DNA from 4 places in the Nocardia sp. NPDC050175 genome. Region 3 is predicted to be linked to each of the others. Evidence: riboswitches for the same ligand, from Rfam matches in the RefSeq annotation. Region 3 holds a riboswitch; each other region holds the start of a gene.

Region 1 (6,964 bases), on a different contig from region 3:
TGGCGACCAGGCGCGGGTGGTCCGCGTTGAGCGAATCGCCCTCGATCGCAGAACAAGTCAGGTCGTAGCCCTCATCCAGGAACTCGACCATGCGGCTGATCCAGCTCGGGTACGCGCGGTCGTCATGATCACAGAACAGTAACACCTCGCCCGTGGCACTACCGGCTCCGACATTTCGGGCAAATGCGGCACCCGACCGGCCTGACGCGTCTACGTACTGGAGCTTCAGCCGATCCCGGACCTGATGGTTTTCGATATGGACGCGCACGTCGACCGGTGAGCCGTTGTCGGCTATGACAACGTCGAATTCCCCCGGATAGTCTTGACGCGCCAAGGCGTCCAGCTGTATATCGAGCAGATCACGACCCTCGGCCGTCGCTACATATGTTGGAATGACGATCGATACCGATCGTTCAGTCACCACAAGCACTCCTGGTATCGACCCCCGCGCCGAAGTTCTCCCCAGAGGGTGACAACTTTAGACATATTCCGGAAAGCTGGGCTACACCCGATTTCCGTGGGGTTCCTCACAGACTTGGACAGATGACCAGACAACGCGGGCCTGACGATCGAGAGCGACCGCCGCACCGCCCGGCCGCACCGCGCTCTCGCCAAGCGCCCTATGCTGGTGGGTGCAGCTGGTTCACCGCGCGCGTACGAGATGGAGCCCCGTCGTCGCGTTGCGGAGCCGAGTTCGGCCGCCTCGAAAGGGCGGACGGGCGAGAGGGAACCCGGTGGGAATCCGGGACTGTCCCGCAGCGGTAAGCAGGAACGAACGCCGTCACAAGCACTGGGCGCACAACACCCGGGAAGCGACGGCCAGTAGGTCGGCCGACCAGGCCGGTGCCTGTGAGTCCGAAGACCTGCCAGCCGTGTCGGATACGCCGTATCCGACGGCCACCGCCTCGTGGATCTGGGCGCGCGGTCTACCAGTACTTGATGTGTCGGGCTCTGTTGTCGAAATCTCCTGACGTGTCACCCGGTAGCCGCGCAGCCCGCATGGCGAGGGCCTACGACACCAGCACTGGAGAGACAACGTGACTGTTGTAAATCAGACACCGTTCACCGCAACGGTTCTCGGGCTACCTAGGGTCGGACCGCGGCGTGAGCTCAAGCGGGCCACCGAGGCCTACTGGGCAGGCAAGATCGACGCCGATCAGCTGCACACCGTCGCACGCGACCTGCGCCACGCCCAACTCGCCGAACTACAGGCGGCAGGCCTGGATTCGATCCCGGTGGGCACCTTCTCGTACTACGACCAGGTACTCGACACCGCCGTCCTGCTCGGCGCGCTGCCGCCGCGGGTGGCCGGGATCGCCGATCCGCTGGACCGCTACTTCGCCGCCGCGCGCGGCAACGAAACCGTCGAACCGCTGGAGATGACCAAGTGGTTCGACACCAACTACCACTACCTGGTGCCGGAAATCGACCAGGACACCGCGTTTTCGCTGAACCCGGACAAGCTGCTCGACGAGGTGCGCGAGGCGCTCGCGCTCGGCGCGCCCGCCCGTCCGGTGGTGGTCGGTCCGATCACCTTCCTGAAGCTGGCCAAGGCCACCGGTGGTGCGGCCCTGGACCGGCTCGCCGAACTCGTCCCGCTGTACTCCGAACTGCTCCGGCTGCTGGCCGAGGCGGGCGTCGGCTGGGTGCAGATCGATGAGCCCGCGCTGGTCACCGACCTCACCGAGGCCGAAATCGAGCTGGTGCGAAGCACTTACACCGAGCTGACCGCTTCGGCCGAGCGACCCGCGATCCTGGTGGCGACCTACTTCGGGCACGCCGACGCGGCGCTGAACGCGCTGGCAGGCACCGACATCGAGGGCGTCGCGCTCGACTTCACCGCCGGCACCAGCGTTTCCGACGTGGCCGGTATCCCGGCACTGGCGAGCAAGCTGCTGGTGGCCGGTGTGGTCGACGGACGCAACGTCTGGCGCGCGGATCTCGACGCCGTGCTCGCCACGCTGGGCACCCTGCTGGGTTCGGCTGCCTCGGTGGCGGTTTCGACCTCCTGCTCGCTGCTGCACGTGCCATACACGCTGGCCGCGGAGACCAAGCTGGACGAGCGGCTGCGGTCGTGGCTGGCGTTCGGCACCGAGAAGGTGGCCGAGGTTCGGCTGCTGGCGACGGCGCTGACCGAGGGCACCGAGGCGATCAGCACCGAATTGGCCGACACCCGTGCGGCATTGGCGGCGCGGCAGGCCGACACCCGGCTGCACGACCCGCAGGTGCGGGCCAGGCTGGCCGAGCTCGGCCCGGACGCGATCCGGCGCGCACCCGCCGAAGAGCGTCGCGTGCTGCAGCAGGAGCAGCTGCAACTGCCGCCGCTGCCGACCACCACGATCGGCTCGTACCCGCAGACCTCGGCGATCCGGTTGGCCAGGTCCGCGTTCAACAAGGGCGAGATCGACGAGGCGGAATACATCCGCCGGATGCGCGCCGAGGTCGCCGATGTCATTGCGCTGCAGGAGAAGTTGGGCCTCGACGTGCTGGTGCACGGCGAGCCGGAGCGCAACGACATGGTGCAGTACTTCGCCGAGCAGCTCGACGGCTTCGCCGCCACCGAGCTGGGCTGGGTGCAGTCCTACGGTTCCCGCTGCGTGCGGCCGCCGATCCTGTTCGGCGATGTCAAGCGGCCGACGCCGATGACCGTCGACTGGATCAGCTACGCCCAGTCGCTCACCGCGAAGCCGGTCAAGGGCATGCTCACCGGGCCGGTCACCATCCTGGCCTGGTCGTTCGTGCGCGACGACCAGCCGCTCGGCGACTCGGCGCGGCAGGTCGCGCTGGCGATCCGGGACGAGACGGTGGATCTGCAGGCCGCGGGCATCCGCGTCATCCAGGTCGACGAGCCCGCGCTGCGCGAGCTGCTTCCGCTGCGCAAGACCGACCAGCAGGCCTACCTCGACTGGTCGGTGCAGTCGTTCCGCCTGGCCACCTCCGGTGTTTCGGACGCCACCCAGGTGCACACCCACCTGTGCTACTCGGAGTTCGGCGAGGTGATCGACGCGATCGCCGGCCTGGACGCCGACGTGACCTCGATCGAGGCGGCGCGCTCGCGGATGGAGGTGCTCGACGACCTCAACGCGGCGGGCTTCGACCTCGGCGTCGGGCCGGGTGTCTACGACATCCACTCGCCCCGGGTGCCCAGCGTGGAGGAGATCACCACCTCCTTGCGCGCGGCACTGAAAGCCGTTCCCGCCGAACGGCTGTGGGTCAACCCGGACTGCGGGCTGAAGACCCGCGGCCAGGTCGAGGTGGAGGCGTCGCTGCGCAACATGGTCGCCGCCGCGACCGCCGTACGCTGACCGTCTCGGCTGTTCGCTGACGCTCGGCGCCTCCGCCTGATCCAGGCGGAGGCGCCGAGCTCAATCACCTTCGCCCTCAGCCCGCCTCGGGCTCGGGTCGGGAGACCCGGCGCCGCCGTGACGTGTATCGCTCGCACGGCTCCTCGGTTCGCTTGACCGGTTGCTGCCGTGACCTGGAGCTCATCCCTCTTCGCCACGCGGTATGACACCCGGGACAACGATCCATCCCAACCCCTCCTTGCACCTAGTGAAACCACTCCATGAATCGCCCCTATCCACCTTCGACGCGTGCGCTCGCGGTTCGGTTCCGACCAGTTGCCACGAATTTCCCGGGGACGGTCAGCCTTCCAGGTTGAACGCGCGGTTGATGACGCCCATGTCGAAGTAGTCGCGCCAGGCGAGGATGGTGTTGTCGGCTACCTCGAAGACGCCGGTGACCGGGAGTGGAATGGTCTTGTCCGCGCTGTGGAGGGTGTCGGTGCGTTCGTTCATGACCAGGTTGCCGGAGGTGATCTGGTGGTGGATGTCGAAGTCGATGGCCCCGAAGGTGGTCAGGAAGCCGGCGATGAAGTCGCGGATGGCCGTGCGGCCGACCACCGGTTCGAGCGGAATGTTGTGGTAGACAGCGTTTTCCGCGAAGAAGGACGCGATCCGGTCCGGATCCGGGTCGGACCAGCTGCGGCACATATCGCGGACGAGTTCGTCGGGAGTCGGCATGGGCGGGCTCACTTTCTGCTGCCGGGCGGGCGAACCGCGTTGTGCGCAACGCCCTCTCGATTGAACCAAGCAATTGCTCGGTTCGGAAGCTTTTTGCCCTTCCGGCGCTGTCGGCCACGCACCCTAGGCTGGCGGCATGAACGACCAACCACTGCGTTACCGCTTGATCACCGGCGTCGACGACGCCTCGTTCTGCGAACGGATCAGCGAGCTGCTCGCGCAGGGCTACCGACTGCACGGCTCCCCTGCGGTTACCTTCAACGGCACCACCGTGATCGCGGCACAGGCGGTGATCCGGGACGACGATTAGCAGGCACGTACGATGTGTTTCTTCGCTACGCCCGCCTGAGTTGGGCCGCGACCGTCCTTCGCACGCTACGCAGCCGGGATATCGCGCAAAATACCTTGCAGCGGCATATTTCCAGGCAAAAGAAGTCCGGAAATGCGATGATTGCGAAGGCCCGGGACTACGATCTTTCCGTGCGGAAGATGTATGCGGGCGCGCGGCTTCGGCGGTTGCGCGAGGAACGCAGACTCACCCAGGCGGCGCTGGCCAAGTCGCTTGATCTGTCACCCAGCTATCTCAACCAGCTGGAACGTGATCAGCGGCCGCTCACCATCCCGGTACTGCTGAAACTGAACTCCACCTTCGACCTCGACGTCCAGTTCTTCGCCGCGGACTCGGACGCGCGCCTCGTGTCCGACCTGCACGAGGTGCTGATCGACGCCGCGGGCGGGCACACCGCGCCGCTGACCGAGGTGGAGGAGCTGGCGACCAGGCAGCCCGAGGTCGCCAGGATCGTCGTCGCGATGCACCGCCGCCTGCGCGCCGCCACCGACCAGCTCGACCTGCTCTCCGCCCGGGTGTCCGCGCCGACCGGCGCGCCGGGCATGCCCATGCCCTACGAGGACGTGCGGGACTTCTTCTACGACCACCACAATCACATCCCGCAGCTCGATATCGCCGCCGAGCAGCTGTTCGAGCAGTCCGGCCTGACCATCGGCTCGCTGGACCGCCAGCTCGCCAGGGTGGCCGAGGAGCGCGCCGGGGTCACCGTGCTGGTCCGCGGCGACGGCGCGGACCCGGCCATCCCGAAGCGGCAATACGATCCCGAGAGCCGCACGCTGACCCTGGCCAGGCGACTTCGACCGGGACAGCGCGCCTTTCAGATCGCGACCACCCTGGCGTTCCTGCTGTACGGGACCGAGCTGGACGGGGTGCTCGCCGAAACACCCTCGCTCACCGGCGAATCCCGCACGCTCGCGCGGATCGGGCTGGCCAACTACTTCGCCGGCGCACTGGTGCTGCCGTATGGACGTTTCCTACGCTCGGCCGAGGAATTGCACTACGACATCGACCTGCTCGGCCTGCGCTTCGAGGTCGGCTTCGAAACCATCTGCCACCGGCTGAGCACGTTGCAGCGGCAGGGTCAGCGCGGGGTGCCGTTCTTCTTCGTCCGCACCGACCGCGCGGGCAATATCTCGAAACGCCAGTCCGCCACCGCCTTTCACTTCTCCCGGGTCGGCGGCAGCTGCCCGCTGTGGGTGGTGCACGAGGCGTTCGCGCATCCCGGCCGGATCCTGCCGCAGATCGCGGAGATGCCCGACGGGCGCCGCTACCTGTGGATCGCGCGCACCGCGATGACCGCGCCGCACGGATTCGGCACCGCGACAAAGAATTTCGCGATCGGGCTCGGCTGCGACATCGAATACGCGGACCGGCTGGTGTATTCGGCCGGACTCCAGCTCGACGACCCGACGACAGCGGTACAGATCGGCGCGGGCTGCAAGGTCTGTGAGCGGCCGTCCTGCCCGCAGCGCGCCTTCCCGCACATCGGCAGTCCGCTCGCGGTCACCGAGAACACCAGCACCGACCTGCCTTATCCGCGCATCGGGCGCTGATCCACGACGCACGTATTCCATTCGTCCAAGCCTCGGCCCCGATGTCCGGTTTACCGTGCGAATCATGGAAACGACACATCGTCCCAGCACGGACCACACGATCGAGGATCGCCTCGTAGCGCTGCTCGACGAGTGGATGGCCGCCATCGTCACCAACGACGCGGCCCGGATCGCCGCCTACATGACCGACGACTGGATCATGGTCTCCGAAAACGGGATCACGCCGGCCGCGCGGTTTCTCGCACTGGTCAAGTCCGGTGTGCTCAGCCATTCGGCGATGCAGCGGGTCAGCGCCGCCACGATCGAATACCGGGGCAACGTCGCGGTGCTGACCGTGCGGGCCACCAATACCGCGCGCTTCCAAGGCAAGCGGTTCGACGCCGACGAGTGGACGACGGACATCTTCGTCGAGACCGAGCAGGGCTGGCGGTGCTCACTCACCCATATCACCGCCGTCTCGACCGGATGATGTGCCCCGATTCGGTTGCCGGTCAGCCGGTTACGACTTGGCCAGGTACTCCAGGCGCTCGGAGTCGACCGCGGCGTGCATCATGCTCGCCAGACCGGGATGCTTCCGCAAACCTGGATCGGCCTCGACCACCTCGCGAGCGAGTTCCTGTGCGGCGGTGATGACTTCGAGATCATCGAGCAGCGACAGCAGCTTCAGCGAGCGGGCGGTGCCGGACTGGGCGGCACCGAGCACGTCGCCCTCGCGGCGGGTGCGCAGGTCGAGCACGGCGAGTTCGAAGCCGTCGGTGGTGGCGGCGACCGCGTCCAATCGAGCCATCGCCGAACCGTTGGGGGCGGAATCGGTGACCAGCAGGCACAGGCCGGGATGCTTGCCGCGGCCGATGCGGCCGCGTAGCTGATGCAGCTGGCTGACGCCGAAGCGGTCCGCATCGACGATCACCATGACGGTCGCGTTCGGCACGTCCACGCCGACCTCGACGACGGTCGTGCAGACGAGCACGTCGACGGCGCCGTCGTTGAAAGCGCGCATCACCTGGTCTTTTTCGTCCGCGGGCAGTCGGCCGTGCAGC
Region 2 (6,964 bases), on a different contig from region 3:
TGAGGGCAAGCATCTCGGCCACCTGCTCGGCACCGTCCTCGATATCGTGCAGGCGCCACTGGCCCGCGTCATCGCCGCGCAGGTCGAGAAACCCCTGCGCCGCGGCGAGCATCACATCCACCGCGTCGGCGGCCGAGATCCGAATGCCGGTGTCCCGTCCCGCGAGCAGCAGCGCGAATTCGTCTGTGCCCGTGGCATGTACGCCGATATCGGCACTCAGTCCACTGACGTCCCCACGCCCGTCATCGAGCGTGAACAGCACCCGCCCGGGCAACTCGGCCAGGCGCGGCGCGGCCAGCAGCCCGGCATCGAGGACCGGAACAAGCGCATGCACATCCGCCGAACCACCGATCCGACCGGACAGCGGCGAAGCGACGATATTGCGAACCCGCTCGTGCGTGTGACTCGGCAACAACCCGGCCGCCTCGAGCCGACCGGTCAGCGCACCCGCGTCCCGCACCTGCCGCAACTGCACATTCCCCCGCGACGTCAGCTCGATATTCCCGTCCCCGAGCTCCCGCGCCGCCTCCGCCAACACCTGCAACTGCCCCGGCGTCACCCGCCCGCCGGGCACCCGTATCCGCGCCAACGGCCCATCGGCAGCTTCATGCAACCGCAGCACACCGGGACAGGAATCCGGAACACGTCGACTCATAGTCCACCCAGCGTACGTACCCCCGCCGACCGTCGACCGCCGACCACCGACAGCGACTTGACGTACGAAGGGTGTTCTTGACGCATGTTGCAGCGTGCGTCAAGAACACCCTTCGTACGTCAAGTCGGCAAGGGGGCGATGGTGGTGATTAATGGCGAGCGGTGAACGTTGGGGATCGCTAATGTGAGACATATGTCTGAAATCTCTACCCTGGCAGATCGACTCGCGATCATCGACGTGGTCACCCGGATGTTCGTCTACACCGACCAGCGTCGTTGGAGCGACCTGGTCGACGCCGTATTCACGCCGAAGGTCGATTTCGACGGCGGATTCGGCGGCCCGGTCGGTGAGCGGGACGCGGCCGACATCGTCGAGGACTGGCGGGTCGGGCTCGCTGACCTGGACGAGCTGCATCACCAGTCCGGAAACCATCTGATCGAGCTGGCGGATGACACGGCCAACGTCCACGCGGACGCCATCGCGGTACACGTGAAGAATTCCGCCACCAACGGTAAGACCCGCACCTTCGTCGGCAGCTACGCCATCGGCGCCGAGCGGACTCCGAACGGCTGGCGCGTCAACAAGTTCCACTACCAGCTCAAAGTCATCGATGGAAACGCCGATCTGACCTGACCCGCCCGATCAGCGATAGATGACGCCGGCCCTGAAGGAACGGCGGCACCTTCGCCTGTCTGTCGCGGCGCGAACGCCAGACCAGGGTTGCTGAGCGCCGTGGATGAAAGCGACCTTGGCGAATTCGGCCTGAGGCTGGGCGGGAGGCCCTACCCAGTAGGGCGACCTGCAGGGCAGCAGCGCGCGACCGGACCACGGCCGGCTTCAGGTCGACGAAGGCCCGCGCGGTGACCGCCTGAGCGGAACGCAACCGCACAGCAGGTAGCATCTGCATGCTCGACGGGCGACGAGGAAACCGGTGGAAATCCGGTGCGGTCGCGCCACTGTGAAAAGCCAGACCCTCTCCGGCGAGCAGCAACCCCCGATGGGCGCGTAACCCGAGGAAGGCCGTCACCTGTGATTCTGCTGCTGTCCACGTCCGACACCGATCTGCTGAGCGCCCGCGCGAGTGGCGCCGCGTACCGGTGGGGCAACCCCGCACGGCTGCTGGTGGACGACCTGCCCGCGCTGCTCGACGGCGCCGATCTGGTGATCGTGCGCATCCTCGGCGGCAAGCGCGCCTGGGAGGACGGCCTCGACGCCATCCGGGCCAGCGGCGTGCCGATGGTGGCGCTCGGCGGCGAGATCGCGCCGGACGCGGAGCTGATGGAGTGCTCGACCGTGCCCGGCGGTGTCGCCGCCGACGCACATAATTACTTGGCCGCTGGCGGGTCGGACAACCTGCTGCAGCTGCACAACTTCCTCTCCGACACGGTCCTGCTGACCGGCCACGGCTTCGAGCCGCCGGTGCAGCTGCCGAGCTGGGGTGTGCTGGAACGGGTTTCGGCCGAGCCGGCCGCCGATCAGCCCACCGTCGCGGTGATCTATTACCGCGCACAGCATCTCGCCGGGAACACCGGCTACATCGACGCCCTCTGCCGTGCGATCGAAGACGCGGGTGCGCGCGCCCTGCCGCTGTACTGCGCCTCGCTGCGCACCGCCGAGCCGGAACTGCTTGCGACACTGCGCCAGGCCGACACCCTCGTGGTGACGGTGCTCGCCGCGGGTGGCACCAAGCCCGCCACCGCCTCGGCGGGCGGCGAGGACGAGGCCTGGGATGTCGGCGCGCTCGCCGACCTGGATGTGCCCATCCTGCAAGGCTTGTGCCTGACCAGCGGCCGCGAACAGTGGGCCGCCAACGACGACGGCATGTCGCCGCTCGACGTCGCCACCCAGGTCGCCGTCCCCGAGTTCGACGGCCGGATCATCACGGTCCCGTTCTCCTTCAAGGAGTTCGACGCCGACGGCCTGTCCACCTACGTCCCCGACGCCGAGCGCGCGGCCAGGGTCGCGGGCATCGCGGTGCGCTACGCCCGGCTGCGGCACATCCCGGCCGATCGCAAGCGCGTCGTCCTGATGCTGTCCGCCTACCCGACCAAGCACGCCCGCATCGGCAACGCCGTCGGCCTCGACACCCCCGCGAGCGCCATCCGCTTGCTCACCGAAATGCGCACCGCCGGTTACCACCTCGGCGAACCGGGTGAGATCCCCGGCCTCGACGAGCAGGACGGCGACGCCCTCATCCACGCGCTCATCGCGGCGGGCGGCCAGGATCCGGACTGGCTGACCGCGGAACAGTTGGAGGGCAACCCGATTCGGATCGGCGCGGCCGCCTACACGGCCTGGTTCGACACGTTGCCCGAGGACCTGCGCGAGGCCGTCATCGAGGCGTGGGGCCCGCCGCCCGGCGAGCTCTACGTCGACCGTTCCGCCGACCCGAACGGCGAGATCGTCATCGCCGCATTGCGTTTCGGCAATGTGGTGCTGATGGTGCAGCCGCCCCGCGGTTTCGGTGAGAACCCGGTCGCCATCTACCACGACCCCGACCTGCCGCCGAGCCATCACTACCTCGCGGCCTACCAATGGGTCAGGTCCGCTGACGGTTTCGCCGCCGACGCGATGGTGCACCTCGGCAAGCACGGCAACCTGGAATGGCTGCCCGGCAAGACCCTCGGCATGTCCGCCTCCTGCGGCACCGACGCCGCCCTCGGCGACCTGCCGCTGATCTACCCGTTCCTGGTGAACGACCCGGGCGAGGGCACCCAGGCCAAGCGCCGCGCGCACGCGACCCTGGTCGACCACCTGATCCCGCCGATGGCCCGCGCCGAAAGCTACGGCGACATCTCGCGTTTGGAGCAGCTGCTCGACGAGCACACCAACATCTCCACCCTCGACCCGGCCAAACTGCCCGCCATCCGCCAGCAGATCTGGACGCTGATGCGCGCCGCCAAGATGGACCACGACCTCGGCCTCGCCGAACGCCCGGACGAGGAAGTCTTCGACGACATGCTGCTGCACGTCGACGGCTGGCTGTGCGAGATCAAGGACGTGCAGATCCGCGACGGCCTGCACATCCTGGGCCAGGCGCCCGCGGGGGAGAGCGAGGTCGACCTCGTGCTCGCCATGCTGCGCGCTCGCCAGCTGTGGGGCGGCGAACGGAACGTGCCCGGCCTGCGAGAAGCGTTGGGGCTGGACGAATCCGGCACCGAGGTCCGCGGCCGAGTCGACGTCGTGGAGAGCCAAGCCCGCGGACTCGTTGCCGCACTTCAATCGGCCGACTGGTCGGCGGACGCGGTCGACCGACTCGTCGACGAGTTCGCCGACTCGCTCCTCGCGTCAGCGGATAGCTCCCCGTCCGACGCCCTGACCGCCGATCCCCGACTCACCGCGGTCCGTGACGTACTCCGTTTCGCCGCAACCGAAGTCGTCCCCCGCCTCCGCCAAACCGGCATCGAGATCGACCGCGTCCTGCACGCCCTCAACGGCGGCTTCATCCCGGCGGGCCCCAGCGGCTCACCCCTGCGTGGCCTGATCAACGTCCTGCCGACCGGCCGCAATTTCTACTCCGTCGACCCGAAGGCCGTCCCGTCGCGGCTGGCCTGGGAAACCGGTCAGGCCATGGCGGATTCGCTGCTGGCGCGTTACCTCGCCGACCACGGCGAATACCCACGCTCGGTGGGCCTTTCGGTGTGGGGCACCTCGGCGATGCGCACCTCCGGCGACGATATCGCCGAAGTCCTTGCCCTGCTCGGTGTCCGGCCGGTCTGGGACGAGGCGAGCCGCCGCGTCACCACGCTAGAAGTGCTCTCGCTCGACGAATTGTCCCGTCCCCGTATCGATGTCACGGTGCGCATCAGCGGTTTCTTCCGCGATGCGTTCCCGCACGTGCTCGCCCTGCTCGACGACGCGGTGCGCATGGTCGCCGAACTCGACGAACCCGCCGAGTCGAATTACGTTCGCGCGCATGCCGAAGCCGACCTGGCCGAGCACGGCGACGCCCGCCGCGCCACCACCCGCATCTTCGGTTCCAAGCCGGGTACCTACGGCGCGGGCCTGCTGCAGCTCATCGATTCCAAGAGCTGGCGCACCGACGACGACCTCGCGCAGGTCTACACCACCTGGGGCGGCTACGCCTACGGCCGCGACCTCGACGGCGCTCCCGCCGCCGACGACATGCGCACCGCGTACCGCCGAATCGCGGTGGCGGCCAAGAACACCGACACCCGCGAGCACGATATCGCCGATTCCGACGACTACTTCCAGTTCCACGGCGGCATGGTCGCCACCGTGCGCGCGCTCACCGGCAAGAACCCCGAGGCCTACATCGGCGACAGCACCCGCCCCGACGCGGTGCGCACCCGCACGCTCTCCGAGGAGACCTCCCGGGTCTTCCGGGCCCGCGTGGTGAATCCGCGCTGGCTGGAGGCGATGCGCAGGCACGGCTACAAGGGCGCGTTCGAGATGGCCGCGACGGTCGACTACCTGTTCGGCTATGACGCCACCACCAATGTCGTCGCCGACTGGATGTACGAGAAGCTCGCGGAGAGCTACGTTTTCGACGACGTGAACCGCAAGTTCATGGAGCAGTCCAACCCGTGGGCGCTGCACGGCATTGCCGAGCGGCTGCTGGAGGCCGCCGAGCGGGACTTGTGGGAGCACCCGGAGCAGGCGACACTGGATCGATTGCGGCAGGTCTACTTGGAGACCGAAGGGGAATTGGAATAGCGGGAAAATCAACCCCCCAATTGTTGGGGGATTGGTGAATTGCGCGATCTTGCAAGGCAATTCAATCTTCGCACAACTCTCGACAACGCTGTTGCCGAGAGCGCATGATCGATGGTGTGTCATGGCTGTTCTCGGGGAAACGCCAATCGATTCGGCTAGATGATTGGAAAGCCTTATGAATATCAGGAAGTTCGTAGCAACAGCAGTTCTCACCATCGCCGCAACGGGTGTCGCCGCCGCCACCGCACACGGTGAGGCGCAGGTGGCCGATGCCGCGTTCAGCGGTGTCGATCAGGGCGTCGCGTACACGGCGGCGGTCGCGCCCGACCACTCGGGCGCCACGCTCACCCTCGCCTCCGGCACGTTCGTGCTGACGCCCGATCAGGGCATCTCTGTGGTCGCACCGGACGGATCGCTGGTCGCCACCGTGCCGACCACGATGCAGTCGGTGTCCGGCCAGCAGGTGCGGGTGGCGCCGGAAGTCAACGCCGGCGCAACCACTTTGACGCTGACCCCGGTAGGTGCGGCGACCCCGGAAATGGGGGCGCCGCAGTTCATCGGTGACGCGGGGACCACCGTGGCCGGCGTGTTGATCGGTTGCGCGATCGGGTTCTTGATCGGACTGATCTTCGCCATTGTCGGAGCCATCCCCGGCTGCATCATCGGTGGAATCATCGGCGGCATCGCGGGTGCCAACCAGCCCTGACGGGTAATTCCGGATAGTAGCGACCCGGTCGTGATCGGCGAATTCCGCCTGATCCGGCCGGGTTTCGCTTTACCGCGGAATTCCGGTGGGCTGAGGTGTCATTGCCGACCGGCCGCCCGGCGAAATCGCTCGGCGGTCGCCAGCAGCTGCTCGGTGAGCTCAGGGGCGTCCAGCACCTCGAATTCGACGTCGGCCAAACCGAGATAGCACGTGAGCATCTGCGGCGAATCCGAACCCACTTGAACCACACAGTGATCCGGCCCGTCCGGCTCGACGGTCAGCGCCGCCGGCATCTTCGCCCGAATTGCACTGGCGGACCCGGCCATTCGCACCGTCGCGCGATAACGCCAGGTCGCCGTGCCGACACCACGCTGCACCCGCTCGGCGATCTCGGCCTCCGACAGCACCCGCGAGGTGAACCGCGGGCCGTTCGGCGTCTTCGGCGCGATCCGGTCCACCCGGAAGGTGCGCCAGTCGCCGCGCCCCGGATCCCAGGCGACCAGATACCAATGGCCGCGCCAATGCACCAGCCGATGCGGCTCGACATCGCGGCGTGACGGTGTGCCGGAATGTGTTTCGTAGTCGAAGCGCAATCGCTCGCTCGCGCGGATCGCCCCGGCGACAGCGGTGAGTACCGCCGCATCCACTGTCGGCCGACCGACACCGGGCACGTGCACGGTGGCCGACGTCAACGCCGCCACCCGATTACGCAGCCGCGACGGCAACACCTGCTGCAGCTTCACCAGCGCACGCACCGAGGTCTCCTCGATGCCGGTGACCGCGCCGTTGGCCGCGGTGGCCAGGCCGACCGCGACCGCAACCGCCTCGTCGTCATCGAGCAGCAGCGGCGGCAGCGCGGAGCCCGCGCCCAGCCGGTAGCCGCCCGCGACACCGGGTGTGGCGTGCACCGGGTAACCGAGGGTGCG
Region 3 (6,964 bases):
GGTGGTGATCGCGCCGAGGGCTGATCCGAGGGAGTAGAAGGCCATGTAGGCGCCGATCACGCTGCTGGCTCGGTTCGGGTGCGCTGCGGTCAGCAGGTGCTGGCTGCTGACGTGTACCGCCTGGACGGCGAAGTCGAGCAGGACGATGCCGATGATGAGCGGCAACAGGGTTGATTCGGTTCGGGCGATGAGTGACCAGGAGGCAGTGAGCAACACCAGCGCGGAACCCGTAATCACTTGCGCGCGGCCGGAATCGGCCCATCGTCCCGCGCGGGCGGCACCGAGCGCTCCGGCCAAGCCCACCACTCCGAACAGGCCGATCTGTGTGGTGCCGAAGTTCCATGGATCGGTGCCGAGCGGCAGGGCGAGCCCGCTCCAGAGGGTTCCGAAGGACGCGAAGAGGAAGAAGGTGATCAGCCCTCGGCTGAGGAAGAGCCGATCCGTGCGCACGAGCCGCCCCATCGATGCCAAAACCTGTACGTACCGCGCCCCGGGCGTTCTGCCGTCCGAGTCGAGCGTCGCGCGAACGATGAACGCCAGCACCACACACAACACGGCGAGCAGCGCGTACACGGCACGCCAGCCGACCGTGTCACCGAGGACGCCCGCAAGAACACGGACACCGAGGATGCCGATCACCACACCGGAGGTGACCGCACCGATATTGCGACCCCGCTCGCTTGGTGCGGAAACGGCGGCGACATAGGCGACCGTCACCTGAACCACTACCGCGAACAGACCCGCGACCGCCAGCCCCACCACCGCGACGACACCGTTAGGCGCAACCGCCACGACCGCCGCCCCCACGGCAGTAAGTACCAGATGCACAGTGATGAGCCGACGACGATTCAGCACGTCACCGAGCGGAACCAGCAAGACGAGACCGACAAAGTAACCAACCTGCCCAGCAGCAACCAGCCAGCCCAACGATTCGCGCGCCAACCCCAACCCGGTGCCCGCCGTCTCCAACACCGGCTGGATCGCGTAGATCGTCGACACGGCCACCGCGCACACCAGCGCCAGCACCCACCGCTGCGACCTTGTGACTCCTACGGCCACAACACCTCCCGAAATTAGTAGCAAAATGCAACCATTTGACGATAGGGCATAATGGTTTCAAAGTGCAACTGATTGAACGGAGGCGCATGACCACGACACCCGGCACCGGCCGCGACTGGACCGACCCCACCTGCCCGGTCGCGCGAACCGTCGACCTCGTCGGCGACCGCTGGAGCCTGCTGATCGTGCGCGACGCCATGGACGGCGCCGCGACCTTCACCGACTTCCAGCAGCGCCTCGGCATAGCCCGCAACATCCTCACCGACCGCCTGCGCAAGCTCGTCGACCACGGCATCCTCACCACCAGCACCGCCCCCGGCGGCAAGCGACACAGCTACGAACTCACCGACGCAGGCCAAGACCTCTTCACCACTGTCGTGGCCTTGCGCCAATGGGGCGAACGCCACGCCTTCACCGGCAACGAACCCCACTCGACCCTCGTCGACCACGACGGCCGACCCGTCGCCCGCCTACGCACCGAGGACCACGAGGGCAACCGCGTCACCGCGGCGACCACCCGAGTTCGCAAGGTGCCCAAGTCATCTCGGTGACCGGAACGCCTACCCCTTGGTCCGGTGGAGACCGGCGATGCCGGTGAGCACGAGATCGATCCCGATGAGGAACTGCTCCCGGTCGTCGTGTTCGCGCATCTGGCCCGCGACCGCACGGGTGAACGGATAGTCGGCGGGGTCGAGCTCCTCCCACGCCTTCGCTACGTCGCCGAGGAACTCGCCGCGATCCAATTCGGCCTCCAGAACGTGACTGTTCGTGACGTACTGACTGGTCGCGCCGAGGATGTAGTGCACCAGTGCCGAGGTCGCGGTGAACCAGCTGCCCTCGGGGACACCGAGCGCTTGGACCCGTCGCCCGATGCTTTCGATGATCCGCGGCGCTACCGACCCCGATGGACTGCGGGAGAACTGCACGGCGAGCTGCGTGGCGAGCCACGAGTGTTCGTCGATCGCGTCGAACAGTCCGAGCGCGACAGCACGGATCTCATCCTGCGGGGAAGCCGCGGACTCGACGGGTTCGACGGCCAGCGCCGCGGCGACAACGACGTCGGTCGCGGCGGCGAGCAACTCCCCCTTGTTCGCCACATGCCAGTAGATCGCCCCCGGCCCGGTGGCAAGACGCTCGGTCAGCGCCCGGAATGTCAGCCCACCCTCGCCGGTCGTGTCGAGCAGCTCGACGGCCGCCTCGACGATCCGCTCCCGGGACAGCGCGTCCGTCCGCCGCTTCTCCTTGCCCGCCCGCGATGCCATACCGCCATCTTGGCACGCCTGGAGCGCCGTTCCAACCTGTGTTAGATTGGAACGGCATTCCATAGCCGCCGGACCGCACCGGCCTCGATCCCGAAGGAGCCCACCATGCCCACTCCAGTCACGATCATCGGCGCCGGACTCGGCGGACTCACCCTCGCCAGCGTCCTGCAGGTCAACGGCATCCCGGTCACGGTCTACGAGGCAGAGCCCTCACCAACGGCCCGTGCGCAGGGCGGCATGCTCGACATCCACGACTACAACGGACAGCTCGCCATCGAAGCGGCCGGGCTGTCGGACGAGTTCCGCACCCTCATCTTGGAAGGCCGTCAGGCGATACGGGTCCTCGACCGCGACGGATCCATCCTGTTCGACCAACCCGACGACGGCACCGGCGGCCGCCCCGAGGTGCAGCGCGGCGAGATGCGACAGATGCTGATCGACTCGCTCCCCGCCAGCACCATCCAATGGGGGCACAAGGTCAGCGGTACCCGTGCACTCGGCGAAGGCCGCCACGAGGTCACCTTCACCGACGGCAGCACCATCACGACGAGCCTGCTGGTCGGCGCCGACGGCGCGTGGTCAAAGGTCCGGCCCCTATTGTCCACTGCCACACCCGAATACACCGGCATCTCCTACATCGAGACCTACCTGTATGACGCCGACACCCGCCACCCCGCCGCCGCGAAAGCAGTCGGCGGAGGGTCACTGATCGCGCCCGCACCGGGCAAGGGGATCCAGGCGCACCGCGAAAGTGGCGACACCCTGCACACCTATGTGTCGCTGACCAGATCGCTGGACTGGTTCGCCGCAATCGATTTCACCGATGCCGCCGCAACCAGGGCGCGCATCGTCCACGAATTCGACGGCTGGGCACCAGAACTCACCGCACTGATTACCGAAGCCGACACCGCACCGGTCTTCCGCCCCCACTACACCCTGCCGATCGACCACCAATGGGACCGAGTGCCCGGCGTAACCCTGGTCGGCGACGCCGCCCACCTCGCGCCCCCGAACGGCGAAGGCGCCAACCTGGCGATGCTCGACGGCGCCGAACTCGGCAAAGCCCTCGCCGCCCACCCCGACGACATCGAGGCCGCGATCACCGAATACGAGCTCGCCATGTTCCCCCGCAGCGCCGAAATCGCCCTCGACGGCGCCGAACTGCACGAGATCATGTCCGGCGACAACGCACCACACAGCCTGGTCACCATGTTCACCGGGCACTAGTAAACCCGCCGGATCGGCGCATCAACACCGATCCGGCGAGAATCACAACGCCGTTGTGGCGCTTCCTATTTGGCGATACCTGCTTCCGCAGCAGCTGATCTACGCGTCGGCTCGAACAGTTTCCCGCTCAACGTCGCGAAGACCAGCCCGATGGCCAGCCACAGGATCGCCTGCGCACCAATCGAATACAGCCGGAACAGATAGAGATCATCGGCCGGGAATCCCGGATAGACGATCGCACCCGACGAATCCCGCAGCGGCTGCGGCGTTTCCGTTGCTTGCCTGCCGAACTCGGCGGTATTCGCCGAAAGATGCCCCAGCTGTGGCAAAAGCAGCATCACGATACCGATCGCCACCACGAAGGCAACTGCCGCGACCAGGCTAGCAGTCCAATTACCAAGGCGTGCCGCCAGTCTCCGACCCAACAGCACCGCCCCGATCAGGAACAGCGACGACAACACCACCATCGTCAGATACAACGCCGTCCGGTCCTTGATCGTGTCCGAGTGTCCGATCGAGGGCGGATTCGCCGGATACTTCAGGAACGGCACCAGATACACCGCCGCGAAGAACGCCCCGGCCAGCAGCAGCGCCAGGTTACGCGCCGAAACCTTGCCGACCCGGCCGACGCTGAGCGCGAAGACCACCGCGAACAGTCCACCCATGGCGACACCGAACAGGATCATCCCTAGGCCGATCCCGACATTGGATTGCACCGACCGAGTGAACACCTCCGCGCCCATGTCCCCCATCGGGTGGCCAGCGGCCTTGTCCAACGCCTCCTGCGCCTCGTCCCTACCGCTTTCGTAGTCGATCGCCCGCTGGATCACCGGCTCCGCGAAGATCCGCGCGAACACGAACGCCAACAACCCACCGATCGCGCCCGCCAGCAGGCCGCGACCGATTATCTGCTTCTCCATACCGCTACCACTCGCTCCGGCCGAGCCGACTCAATGGCACGGGAAGCCGAGGAAATGCCGTGCGTCGTGCACGAATTCGTGGACGTGGGTATCGCTGCCGAAAATCGACACCGCCCCCTGATCGATACCGATGAAGTAGTAGATCAGCAGTGCCCCGAGCACCGTGCCGACCAACCAGAGCGTGCTCGACACCGAGGCACTGAGCGGACGAACCGTCACACCGGCATGCGGAACATAAGTGGCCATGAGGGACTCCTTCCAGGGATTACGCGTCCCTACGTCCAGAATAAAAACTCCTGCCGAGCCGAGTTTCTGACTCACACACCGCTATTCACAGCATGTTCACAGCGGCGCGACCGCTCTGGATTTACACCAGATTCCTCATACCCAGCAGACGTCAACTCTAGAAGCGGCCGAAACGACCGGTCAAGGATCGCCGAGTGCCGTTACCCGAGCGTGTTCCGAAACGCCTTATTGCTTACGCCCGACCGCGGCATATCCGGCAGCGGGCGGTTTCGGCGCGGCGCCGAAATCCGTGACAGGCAGCGGGACAACGGCGGTCGAATCCGGCGCGGTGCCGTCCGGGTACCACCGGCCGATCGGCACGATGCCCGGTTCGATCAGTTGCAAACCCGAAAAGAAGCGGGCTACCCCGTCATACGTGCGTGCTTCCATCCTGATACCGCTCGCCTCGTAGGCGCGCACCGTGCCCTGGACCGCCTCGGGATCGAGGTCGGCGGTGAGGTGCGTCATCACCAGAAACGAGCCTGGCGCAAGCGGTTCCAGCAACGTATCGATGATCTCGTACATCTGCTCGCCGGGCACGAAGTGGCACAACGCGATCAGACTCAGCGCGACCGGCTCGGCGAAGTCGATGGTCTCGCGAAGTTGCGGCGCCCCAAGGATTTTCGCCGGTTCGGTGACATCGGCCTCGATGTACCGAGTTCGCCCCTCCGGCGTCCCGATGAGCAGCGCGCGGGCATGGGCGAGCACGAGCGGATCGTTGTCGACATACACCACCCGCGCATCGCAAGCCGTCTCCTGGGCCACCTGATGCAGATTGGGTTCGGTGGGGATGCCGGTGCCGATATCGACGAACTGGCGGATGCCCTGTTCGCCGAGGTAGCCGACCGCGCGACGCATGAACTCGCGATTCTCCCGCGCGACCAGTCGAACATTGGGAATGGCCTGCTCGATCTTGTCGGCAGCCAACCGGTCGGCCGCATAGTTGTCCTTGCCGCCCAAGAAATAGTCATAAATACGGGCGCTGTGCGGCTGCCCCTGCTTCAGATCGGTCATCCCGTTCGCCTCCGCCATGACACCCTCCGCACTCGACACCGAAGTCTCCCTAACGAGTTAACCACTCCACCCGAACCCACACCTCCGACCACGTGAGACTCATCAGCCGTGCGCGCGACCAAAATGCGTCGAGTTACCCCCGCTGCGGCGACAGTTCCTCGGGCGCTGGCTCGATGCCCCGGCGGCGTAGGTCGGCGCCGGACAGCAGCGGCAATCCTTTGCGCAGGACGTAGTCGAGCCAGCAGCCGCAGGCCTGGGAGGTGAGCACGGCGGTGAGTACCAGGGTTGTGTAGAAAATGGCGTTGATGATGCCCGCGTCGAAGGCCACCGAGGCCATCACGATGCCCGGCCCGCCGCGGGCATTCTGGGTGATGGCGAGATTGACGATGTCGAGGCGGCTCATCCCGGCCAGCTTGGCGCCGAGCCCCACGGACAGGAACACCACCAGCGACGTGCCGACCAGGAACCCCACGAGCATGAGTGGGTCGAACGTCTTGGAAAGGTCGAGCCGGTAGCCGACGATGGCGAAGTACAGCGGAACGAAGAAGTGCCCTGAGACATCGCTGATGGACTGCATCGGGTCCCGGAACCGTTCCTGCTCAGTGCCTTTCATGCCGCCCATCACGCCGAAGCCGGCCAGCAACGCGGCGAATGCCAGCGTCACGTCAAGGGCGGCGGCCAGTGAGACATAACCCAGGAAGACGATGAGCATCCACGCGACAGGCGAATTGCGCGCCACCACATTCCATTCGGCCCGCGACAGCTTGCGCAGCACGGCAGGCATGACGGTGAGCGCGACGATCACGTAGGCGGCGTTGACCGCGATGTGCCCGCCGATGGTCGCGGTCAGCTCGTCGCCGGTCGCGCCGAGGGCGGCGCCCGCGATCGCGGTGGCGACGGAGAGCACTCCCCACAGCGCAATATCCTCCAGCACAGCGGATCCCAGCTGCAGGCTGGCGAATCGGGTGTGCAGGATGCCGAGGTCGTAGAAGATCTTGGTGATGACCGGGATCGAGGTCACCGCCGTGGCGGCCGCGAAGACGAGCACGACGGCCTGCTCACTCCCCGCGGTACCGGTGAGATCCTCGAGCGGCAGCAGCGGCGCGGCAAAGAGGGCGATGAGGAACGGCAGCGGCGTGCCGATCCCCAGAATCCACGCGGTGGCCGTGCGATTCTGCCTGCCCAACAGGTGCTTTG
Region 4 (6,964 bases), on a different contig from region 3:
CAGCGAGTTAGTTTGGTTACGGGTCGGCAAATACCGGCTGGCGGCAGTAGGACAGGAACCGTGAGGAAAGCACCGAACACCATCGATGCCGACGTGTTGCTCGACTGGTACGAGGAGACCGCGCGCGACCTACCGTGGCGCCGCCGCGAGGTCACCGCGTGGCAGATCCTGATGAGCGAGATCATGCTGCAGCAGACGCCGGTGGTCCGGGTCGAGCCGATCTGGCGGGAGTGGGTTACGCGCTGGCCGGTGCCCTCGGCGATGGCGGCCTCCTCGCAGGCCGAGGTGCTGCGCGCGTGGGGCAAGCTCGGTTATCCGCGCCGGGCGCTGCGGCTGCACGAATGCGCGCGGGTGCTCGCCGCGGAGCATGGTGACGAGGTGCCGACCGACGTGGACGTGCTGCTCGGCCTGCCCGGCATCGGCGCGTACACGGCGCGGGCGGTCGCGTGTTTCGCCTACGGGCAACGAGTTCCGGTGGTGGACACCAACGTTCGCCGAGTTGTCGCCCGCGCGGTGCACGGGCGCGCGGAGGCGGGTAATCCGTCGTCGCGTGATCTGCCGGAGACGGAAGCGCTACTGCCGCAACAGATCGATCGTGCGGCGGTGTTCTCGGCCGCGTTGATGGAGCTGGGTGCGACAGTGTGCACAGCGCGCACACCGGACTGTTCGCGCTGTCCCCTGCCGAGTTGCGCGTGGGTCGCCGCAGGCCGTCCCGTTTCCGAAATCGTCCGTCGCACACAGAAATACGAGGGCACCGACCGCCAAGCGCGCGGCAGGCTGCTCGATGTGCTTCGTGGCGCGACGGGTCCGGTGGAGCGGGTGAGTCTCGACCTCGCCTGGCCCCGCGACCCAGGCCAGCGCGCCCGCGCCCTCGACTCGCTACTGGTCGACGGCCTGATCGAGCAAACCGTCGACGGTCTCTTCGCACTCGCCGGTGAAGGTGGCAACGCGCGCTGACCAGCCCACCGCAGCGGCCGAATGCCTCAGCGCCGCACGATATTTGATTTCCCGCACCGGCAATTCTCGGTGCGGGAAATCAGGAGGGGTGCGGCTCAGCCAGCACGCGGCGGAGGAACCGCTCGACGGCGTCCCGGTACTGCTCGGGCTGGTCGTCGTGCACGAGATGTGCTGCGCCGAGCACCAGTACATGCTCGGCGTCAGGATGTGCCTCGGCCATCTGCCGCATCTGGCCGGGCGGCGTGATCGTGTGCTCTCCCTCGAGTAGCAGCGCGGGCACGCGGGTGGCGTGCCACTGCGGCCAGAAGTCGCGACTGCCCCACTCCTCGGAGATATCGCGGAACGTCGCGACCGACCCGTGCAGCCGGTATCCGTCCGGGCCGTGCTCGAACGAGTTGAGGAAATACCGTCCGGCGACCGGCCCGAAGAACCTCAGCACCGCATTCGCATCCGGAAACGGTTGCGGCCACGCCTCGATCATCGCCGCCCAATTCGCCGCTGTCCGGCCGGTGAAATCCGGGGCGATGTCCTCGACCACCAGCGCGCGCACCCGATCGGGGTGCGTCGCGGCGAACACCCAGCCGTGCAGCGCGCCCATCGAATGCCCGATCACCACCATCGGCTCGGTGATGCCCGAGGTCGCGGCGGCCAGATCGGCGACGAAGGCCTCGGTGGTCAGCTCGGCCGGCGCGGGCCTGCCGTGCCCGGCGGCGTCGAAGGTGTAGACGTGGCCGTAGTCGCGCAGCCAGTCCAGCTGATCGTGCCAGGTCCTGGCACTGCCCATCAATCCGTGCAGCAGCAGGATCGGCACACCCGCGCCACCTTCGTCGTGCAACACCCCGCTGATTCTGCCCGGCGCGCCCCGGCCGTGCGCGATCCCCCCGATTTGGCCCATACCGGACGGACGCTCGCTGGTCGTATTGTCGAGCCCATGGCTGTTGTGAAGATCAACGCGATCGAGGTTCCCGAGGGCGCAGGCCCCGAGTTGGAGAAGCGGTTCGCGCACCGCGCGCACGCGGTCGAGGGCTCGCCGGGTTTCCTCGGCTTCCAACTACTCCGGCCGGTCGCCGGTGATAAGCGGTACTTCGTTGTCACCCAGTGGGATTCGGAAGAAGCCTTCGCGGCGTGGCGGGACGGACCCGCGCGCGAGGCGCATGCGGGCGAGCGGCAGAAGCCGGTCTCCACGGGCGCGTCGCTGCTGGAATTCGAGGTCGTCATCGACGTGGCCGCGAAGCCTGCCGACTGACCTGTCGAGCATGCCGGGCGGGCTGACCTGCCCGGCGACTCGCCCGACGGCAGGGCGCGTCCCTGCTGTTCGTGTTGACGGCAGGCGCCTCCAGGTGTCACAGTTCGGATGACAAAACGCGAGGGTGATGCGGTAATCCGGTGAAATTCCGGAGCGGTCGCGCCACTGTGTTCCATGCACCGAGTCCCTGGGTGCCGGATAGCCAGACACCGGCTCCTTCGCAACCCATTCGACGGGACGCGCATCCCTAGGAGGACTCGCATGGCAATCGCGCATTCGCCGAGCCGGGCAACCGATTCACTGGCCACTGTGCTCGTCACAGTTGGTGTCGTTCTTCTCGCACTGCTCACGCTGTACCTGGTCGGCTTCGATCAGGGCGTCATCTCGCGCAGCGGGATGTACCTGCATGAGTTGATGCACGACGGACGTCACCTGCTGGGGCTTCCGTGCCATTGATCGGATCCCTCAAGACCCTGCTGTTGCGCGGCCTGCTGGCCGGTCTCATCGCGGGCCTGCTGGCCGCCTCGGTCGGCTACTTCATCGGTGAACCGAAGGTCGATGCCGCCATCGCCATCGAGGAGGCCGGAAGCGCGGCCGCCGCGGATCATCCGCACGGCACGGAAGCGGAAGCGACCAACGGGCATTCGCACGGCGACGAGGAAGAACCGCTGGTCAGCCGCACCGGCCAGAAGGCGGGACAGTTCCTCGCGCTCGGCCTGGCCGGTCTAGCGCTCGGCGCCATCTTCGCCTCCGTCGCCCACTTCGCCCGCCGCTACACCACGCTGTCCGGGCCGAAACTCGCGCTCGGTATCGGGCTCGGCGGCTGGGCCGCGATCGTGGCCGTGCCGTTCTTCAAGTACCCGGCGAACCCACCTGCGGTCGGCGACCCGGAGACGATCAATCAGCGCACCCTGCTCTGGGTGGCCGCCGTGCTGCTCGGCCTGGTGGCCGTCGGCGCGAGCGTGTACGTCTACAAGTTGCTGCGCGGTCAGCTGAGCACGTTGCGACTGATCGGCGGGCTGGCCGCGTTCGTCCTCGTCACGGCGGCGGGGTACATCCTGCTGCCGGGCATCAACGAAGTGAAGGCGGACTTCCCGGCCGCGCTGCTGTGGCAGTTCCGGGCGTCCTCGCTGGCCGAGACCGCGACGCTGTGGGCCAGCCTGGCCCTCGGCTTCGCCGCGCTCAGCGAATTCGCCACGCGCAGTGATACTCCGGTACGAGAGTCGATCGCTACCGCGGGCTGATCCGCATCCGGAAGTCGAAGGGCAGTGTCGGTGTCATGACCGGCACTGCCCTCTCCTTTTTGCCCGCACCGCTGCGTTCGGGCGCACCGGCACAACCACCGCGCGCCGTCCTCGTCGCGTTCGTCGGCCTCGTCGTCGCCCTGCTCGCCGGCGTCGCCGAGGCGATCGAGCAGTCCGCGCTGCTACTGGAGCGCGACGAGGTCGACATCGCGGACCTGACGACCGGGCTCGCCGTGCGGCTCGGGATCTACCTGGTCGTTCTCATCGTCGCCATCCGAATGACGCACGGCGCCCGCTGGGCCCGCCTGCTGCTGACCTTCGGCATCGGCGTGATCGGCTTGCTCTCCCTGATCATCGAACCGCTCGCGGCGCTGCTTTCCGCGGACAAGTTCGGCGACCTCTTCGCCCACCTCACCATCGAATCCGCGGTGATCGGTCTGCTCCGCACCATCCACGTCGTCGCGGTCCTGATCGCCATCCCAGCGATGTACCACCCCGCAGCCCGCCGCTTCTTTCGCCGGGCCTGACCCATTGCTCACACGAAATCGGTTGTCACACAAAACTGCCCGGCTCACGCACCGTAGTGCGCGAACCGGGCAGTCGGCTGTGCCGAGTCAGACGAGGGCCGCGTCGAGCAGGATGTGGTCGACGCCGGCGAGGGCCTTGCTGACCGGGCAGCCCGCCTTGGCGGCCTCGGCCGCGGCGGCGAAGCCGTCGGCGTCGAGGCCGGAGACCTTGCCGCGCACGGTCAGCTTGATGCCGCTGATCCGAAAGCCACCGGCCGGATCCGGGCCGAGGGTCACATCGGCGCTCACGTCCAGGCTCTCCGGCGTCCCGCCCGCATTACCGATCTGCGCCGAGAGCGCCATCGCGTAGCAGGACGAATGCGCCGCCGCGATCAGCTCCTCCGGGCTGGTGGTGCCGTCGGCGTCCTCGGCGGAACGCTTCGGGAACGACACGTCGTACTTGCCGACGCCCGAGCTGGCCAGCTCGACCTGTCCCGACCCCTCTTGCAGAGTGCCGGTCCAAGCAGTACGCGCGGTACGTGTAGGCATCACGGTCCTTTCTGTTCCGCCTCTCCGCGAATTCAGGCCAGATTCGAGTGCCGCGGCTCTTGCGTCGGCGGCCGGCGGTGAGGGCGGTGGTCACGTTACCCGGTACCAGGTGAGTTACCCATGTACATACGAGATCAGTTGTCGCGTAGGCATTTTGAAGAACATCGGAGCTGTCCGCAGGTACGCCAGAAGGTCATTCGGGATTGGTGACCCTGGCCAGCACGATGCCGCCGATGATCAGCGAGAGCGCGAACACCCGGCCCGCGCTGAGCGGATCCTTGTTGAACACGATGCCGAGGCCGATGGCGCCGACCGCGCCGATCCCGGTGAAGATCGCGTACGCGGTGCCGACCGGCAGCGTCTGCATGGCCCTGGACAGCAGGTACACCGCGGTGACGCCGAGCACGAAGCAGATCACCGTCGGCACCAGGCGGGTGAAGTTCTCGGTCGGTTTGATGCTCTGCGACCAGACGATCTCGACCAGGCCCGCGATGCCGAGGACGACCCAGTTCATGTCAGTACTCCTTAGCGAGATCGCGTGCGGTGTCGAGGGCGAGTGCGTATGACTCGTCGTGCTTGCCGCGCAGGTGGGCCAGCGCGGGGTCATGGCGGGCGTTGGCCAATTCGGCATTGATGAAAACCGTGTCGTTGACGGCGAAATGGCCCGCGAAGAAGTCGCGCAGGAAGCGCTCCTGGTAGTCGAAGGCGGCCTTCGGCGCACCGGGCGAGTAGGCGCCGCCGCGGGCCGTCGCGACGACGAAACGGCGGTGGCCCAAGGACATTCGCGGGAACGTCACCTGATCCAGCCAGGCCTTGAGGGAGGCCGGAATCGAGTAGTTGTACATCGGGGTGCCGATCAGGATGACGTCCGCGGCGAGCACCTCGGCCAGCAGCGGTTCGATGATCGCCCATGCCGCAGCTTGTTCCGGTGTACGCACCAGCTCACTTAGCCGGTCCAGATCGGTACTGCCCTGCGCAAGTACCGCATCGCACAGCTCGGTCCACGCCTCATCGATGAACGGGATCGGATCGGCCGCCAGATCCCGGTAGCGGTACCCACCGTCAGGGTTCTCAGCGCGCCACGCATCGGCGAAGACCGCACTCAGCTCACGACTGATCGAGCTGGTACGAGCGCTCGAATCCAGGTGCAACAACGTGCTCATGACTAGACCTCACTCTGTGTTTCCGTGCCGTCGGACGACCGGCAGGCAACTGGACGTTGTGTCCACTTAGTGCCGAACTCGATAGTATCGACAAATGGACACCATGTCCACTTATTCCAGAACTCGGGTACAGTCAGCGACATGACCAGGCACACGGATCTGCTCAGCGGGCAAGCGGCCGCCCCGCCCGAGCGCGCGGACGCGGCCCGTAACCGGGCCAAGGTGCTCGCCGCGGCCGCCGAACTGTTCGCCACCCGCGACCCGCGCACCGTCACGATGGACGACATCGCCAAGGCGGCAGGCGTCGGCCGCGGCACGTTGTATCGCCGCTACCCGGACACGAATTCGATCGCCGTCGCGCTGCTCGACGAACACGAACGCGCACTGCAGGAGCAGCTGATCGGCGGCGCACCGCCGCTGGGACCCGGTGCGCCGCCTGCGGCCCGGCTGGCCGCGTTCTACGCCGCGATGGTCGAATTGCTGGACGCGCACGCGGATTTGGTGCTCGGCGCGGAGATCGGTGGGGCGCGATTCGCGACGGGCTCGTACGGGTTCTGGTACGCCCATGTGCGAGCGCTGTTGCTGGCGGGCAAGATTCGCGAGCCGGAGGCACTCATCGATGCGTTGCTCGCACCATTGGGGGCCGAGGTTTACCAGCAGCAACGCAGTCGAGGCCTGACCTCGGCGCAGATCGCCGACGCCCTCGGCAGCCTCGCCCACGCCGTGCTCGACTGATCCGCAAAAAAGCCGTTGGTGGTTGTTCACCAACGGCTTTCGTGCCAGTCACTCACACCAGATCGCGCCTGCGCATCAACCACATGGTGCCCGCCACGAAGAGCGCGATGTAGATCCCCAGCATGATCAGCGATTCGGTCCGCGACAGGATGTCGAGCACACCGGGCGTCCCCGCACCGACCGTCCGCATCGCCCCCGCCATCGAACCGGCGGCGGTGCCGGGCAGGTGATCGGTGATGACCGCGATCGGCGAGAAGATCGACGCGACCCCGCGCAACAGGTTCTCCACCACCAGCACCCACACCAGACCGAGCCCGACGGCCAGCGCCGGACCGCGAGCGATCGTGCCGATCAGCGCGCCTGCCAACGTCCACATGCCGAGAATTGCGATGCCCGTGAGGATTCCGAGCGCCGACTGCTGCGGCGACGCCAGCACGAGCACCTGCGACTGCGACGCGCCGATCAGCGCCGCCACCCCGATGTCGATGACGAAGGCGGTGAGCACCAGCCCGACCACCACGACGAACAGGCTCACCAGCACACCACCGACCGCGCTGATCCGCG

What was found. A riboswitch is a leader RNA that binds a small molecule or an ion and turns the genes downstream of it on or off. The one in region 3 is predicted to bind cobalamin.
Region 1: it holds a riboswitch for cobalamin, as region 3 does, so the genes downstream of both, metE (5-methyltetrahydropteroyltriglutamate--homocysteine S-methyltransferase) here and ACIBK2_RS03080 (CbtB domain-containing protein) in region 3, are expected to answer to the same signal.
Region 2: it holds a riboswitch for cobalamin, as region 3 does, so the genes downstream of both, cobN (cobaltochelatase subunit CobN) here and ACIBK2_RS03080 (CbtB domain-containing protein) in region 3, are expected to answer to the same signal.
Region 4: it holds a riboswitch for cobalamin, as region 3 does, so the genes downstream of both, ACIBK2_RS07090 (CbtB-domain containing protein) here and ACIBK2_RS03080 (CbtB domain-containing protein) in region 3, are expected to answer to the same signal.

The regions. Positions count from the first base shown of each region.
Region 1 is NZ_JBITJI010000005.1:313,931-320,894, forward strand. It holds gene ACIBK2_RS19245 (glycosyltransferase) at 1-421, opposite strand, end outside; cobalamin riboswitch at 679-886, shown strand; gene metE (5-methyltetrahydropteroyltriglutamate--homocysteine S-methyltransferase) at 1,038-3,305, shown strand; gene ACIBK2_RS19255 (nuclear transport factor 2 family protein) at 3,645-4,022, opposite strand; gene ACIBK2_RS19260 (DUF1737 domain-containing protein) at 4,159-4,332, shown strand; gene ACIBK2_RS19265 (short-chain fatty acyl-CoA regulator family protein) at 4,503-5,924, shown strand; gene ACIBK2_RS19270 (nuclear transport factor 2 family protein) at 5,989-6,393, shown strand; gene recG (ATP-dependent DNA helicase RecG) at 6,424-6,964, opposite strand, start outside.
Region 2 is NZ_JBITJI010000011.1:68,594-75,557, forward strand. It holds gene ACIBK2_RS31985 (precorrin-3B synthase) at 1-655, opposite strand, end outside; gene ACIBK2_RS31990 (nuclear transport factor 2 family protein) at 848-1,288, shown strand; cobalamin riboswitch at 1,531-1,652, shown strand; gene cobN (cobaltochelatase subunit CobN) at 1,685-5,332, shown strand; gene ACIBK2_RS32000 (hypothetical protein) at 5,508-6,038, shown strand; gene ACIBK2_RS32005 (helix-turn-helix transcriptional regulator) at 6,137-6,964, opposite strand, start outside.
Region 3 is NZ_JBITJI010000001.1:673,984-680,947, forward strand. It holds gene ACIBK2_RS03055 (MFS transporter) at 1-1,059, opposite strand, end outside; gene ACIBK2_RS03060 (winged helix-turn-helix transcriptional regulator) at 1,146-1,610, shown strand; gene ACIBK2_RS03065 (TetR/AcrR family transcriptional regulator) at 1,620-2,321, opposite strand; gene ACIBK2_RS03070 (FAD-dependent oxidoreductase) at 2,427-3,548, shown strand; gene ACIBK2_RS03075 (CbtA family protein) at 3,614-4,468, opposite strand; gene ACIBK2_RS03080 (CbtB domain-containing protein) at 4,499-4,714, opposite strand; cobalamin riboswitch at 4,754-4,888, opposite strand; gene ACIBK2_RS03085 (SAM-dependent methyltransferase) at 4,940-5,806, opposite strand; gene ACIBK2_RS03090 (cation:proton antiporter) at 5,901-6,964, opposite strand, start outside.
Region 4 is NZ_JBITJI010000002.1:331,196-338,159, reverse strand. It holds gene ACIBK2_RS07105 (A/G-specific adenine glycosylase) at 61-957, shown strand; gene ACIBK2_RS07100 (alpha/beta fold hydrolase) at 1,037-1,795, opposite strand; gene mhuD (mycobilin-forming heme oxygenase MhuD) at 1,889-2,203, shown strand; cobalamin riboswitch at 2,281-2,436, shown strand; gene ACIBK2_RS07090 (CbtB-domain containing protein) at 2,465-2,659, shown strand; gene ACIBK2_RS07085 (CbtA family protein) at 2,650-3,447, shown strand; gene ACIBK2_RS07080 (hypothetical protein) at 3,483-3,974, shown strand; gene ACIBK2_RS07075 (OsmC family peroxiredoxin) at 4,062-4,502, opposite strand; gene ACIBK2_RS07070 (DMT family transporter) at 4,696-5,016, opposite strand; gene ACIBK2_RS07065 (FMN-dependent NADH-azoreductase) at 5,018-5,665, opposite strand; gene ACIBK2_RS07060 (TetR/AcrR family transcriptional regulator) at 5,807-6,400, shown strand; gene ACIBK2_RS07055 (ABC transporter permease) at 6,453-6,964, opposite strand, start outside.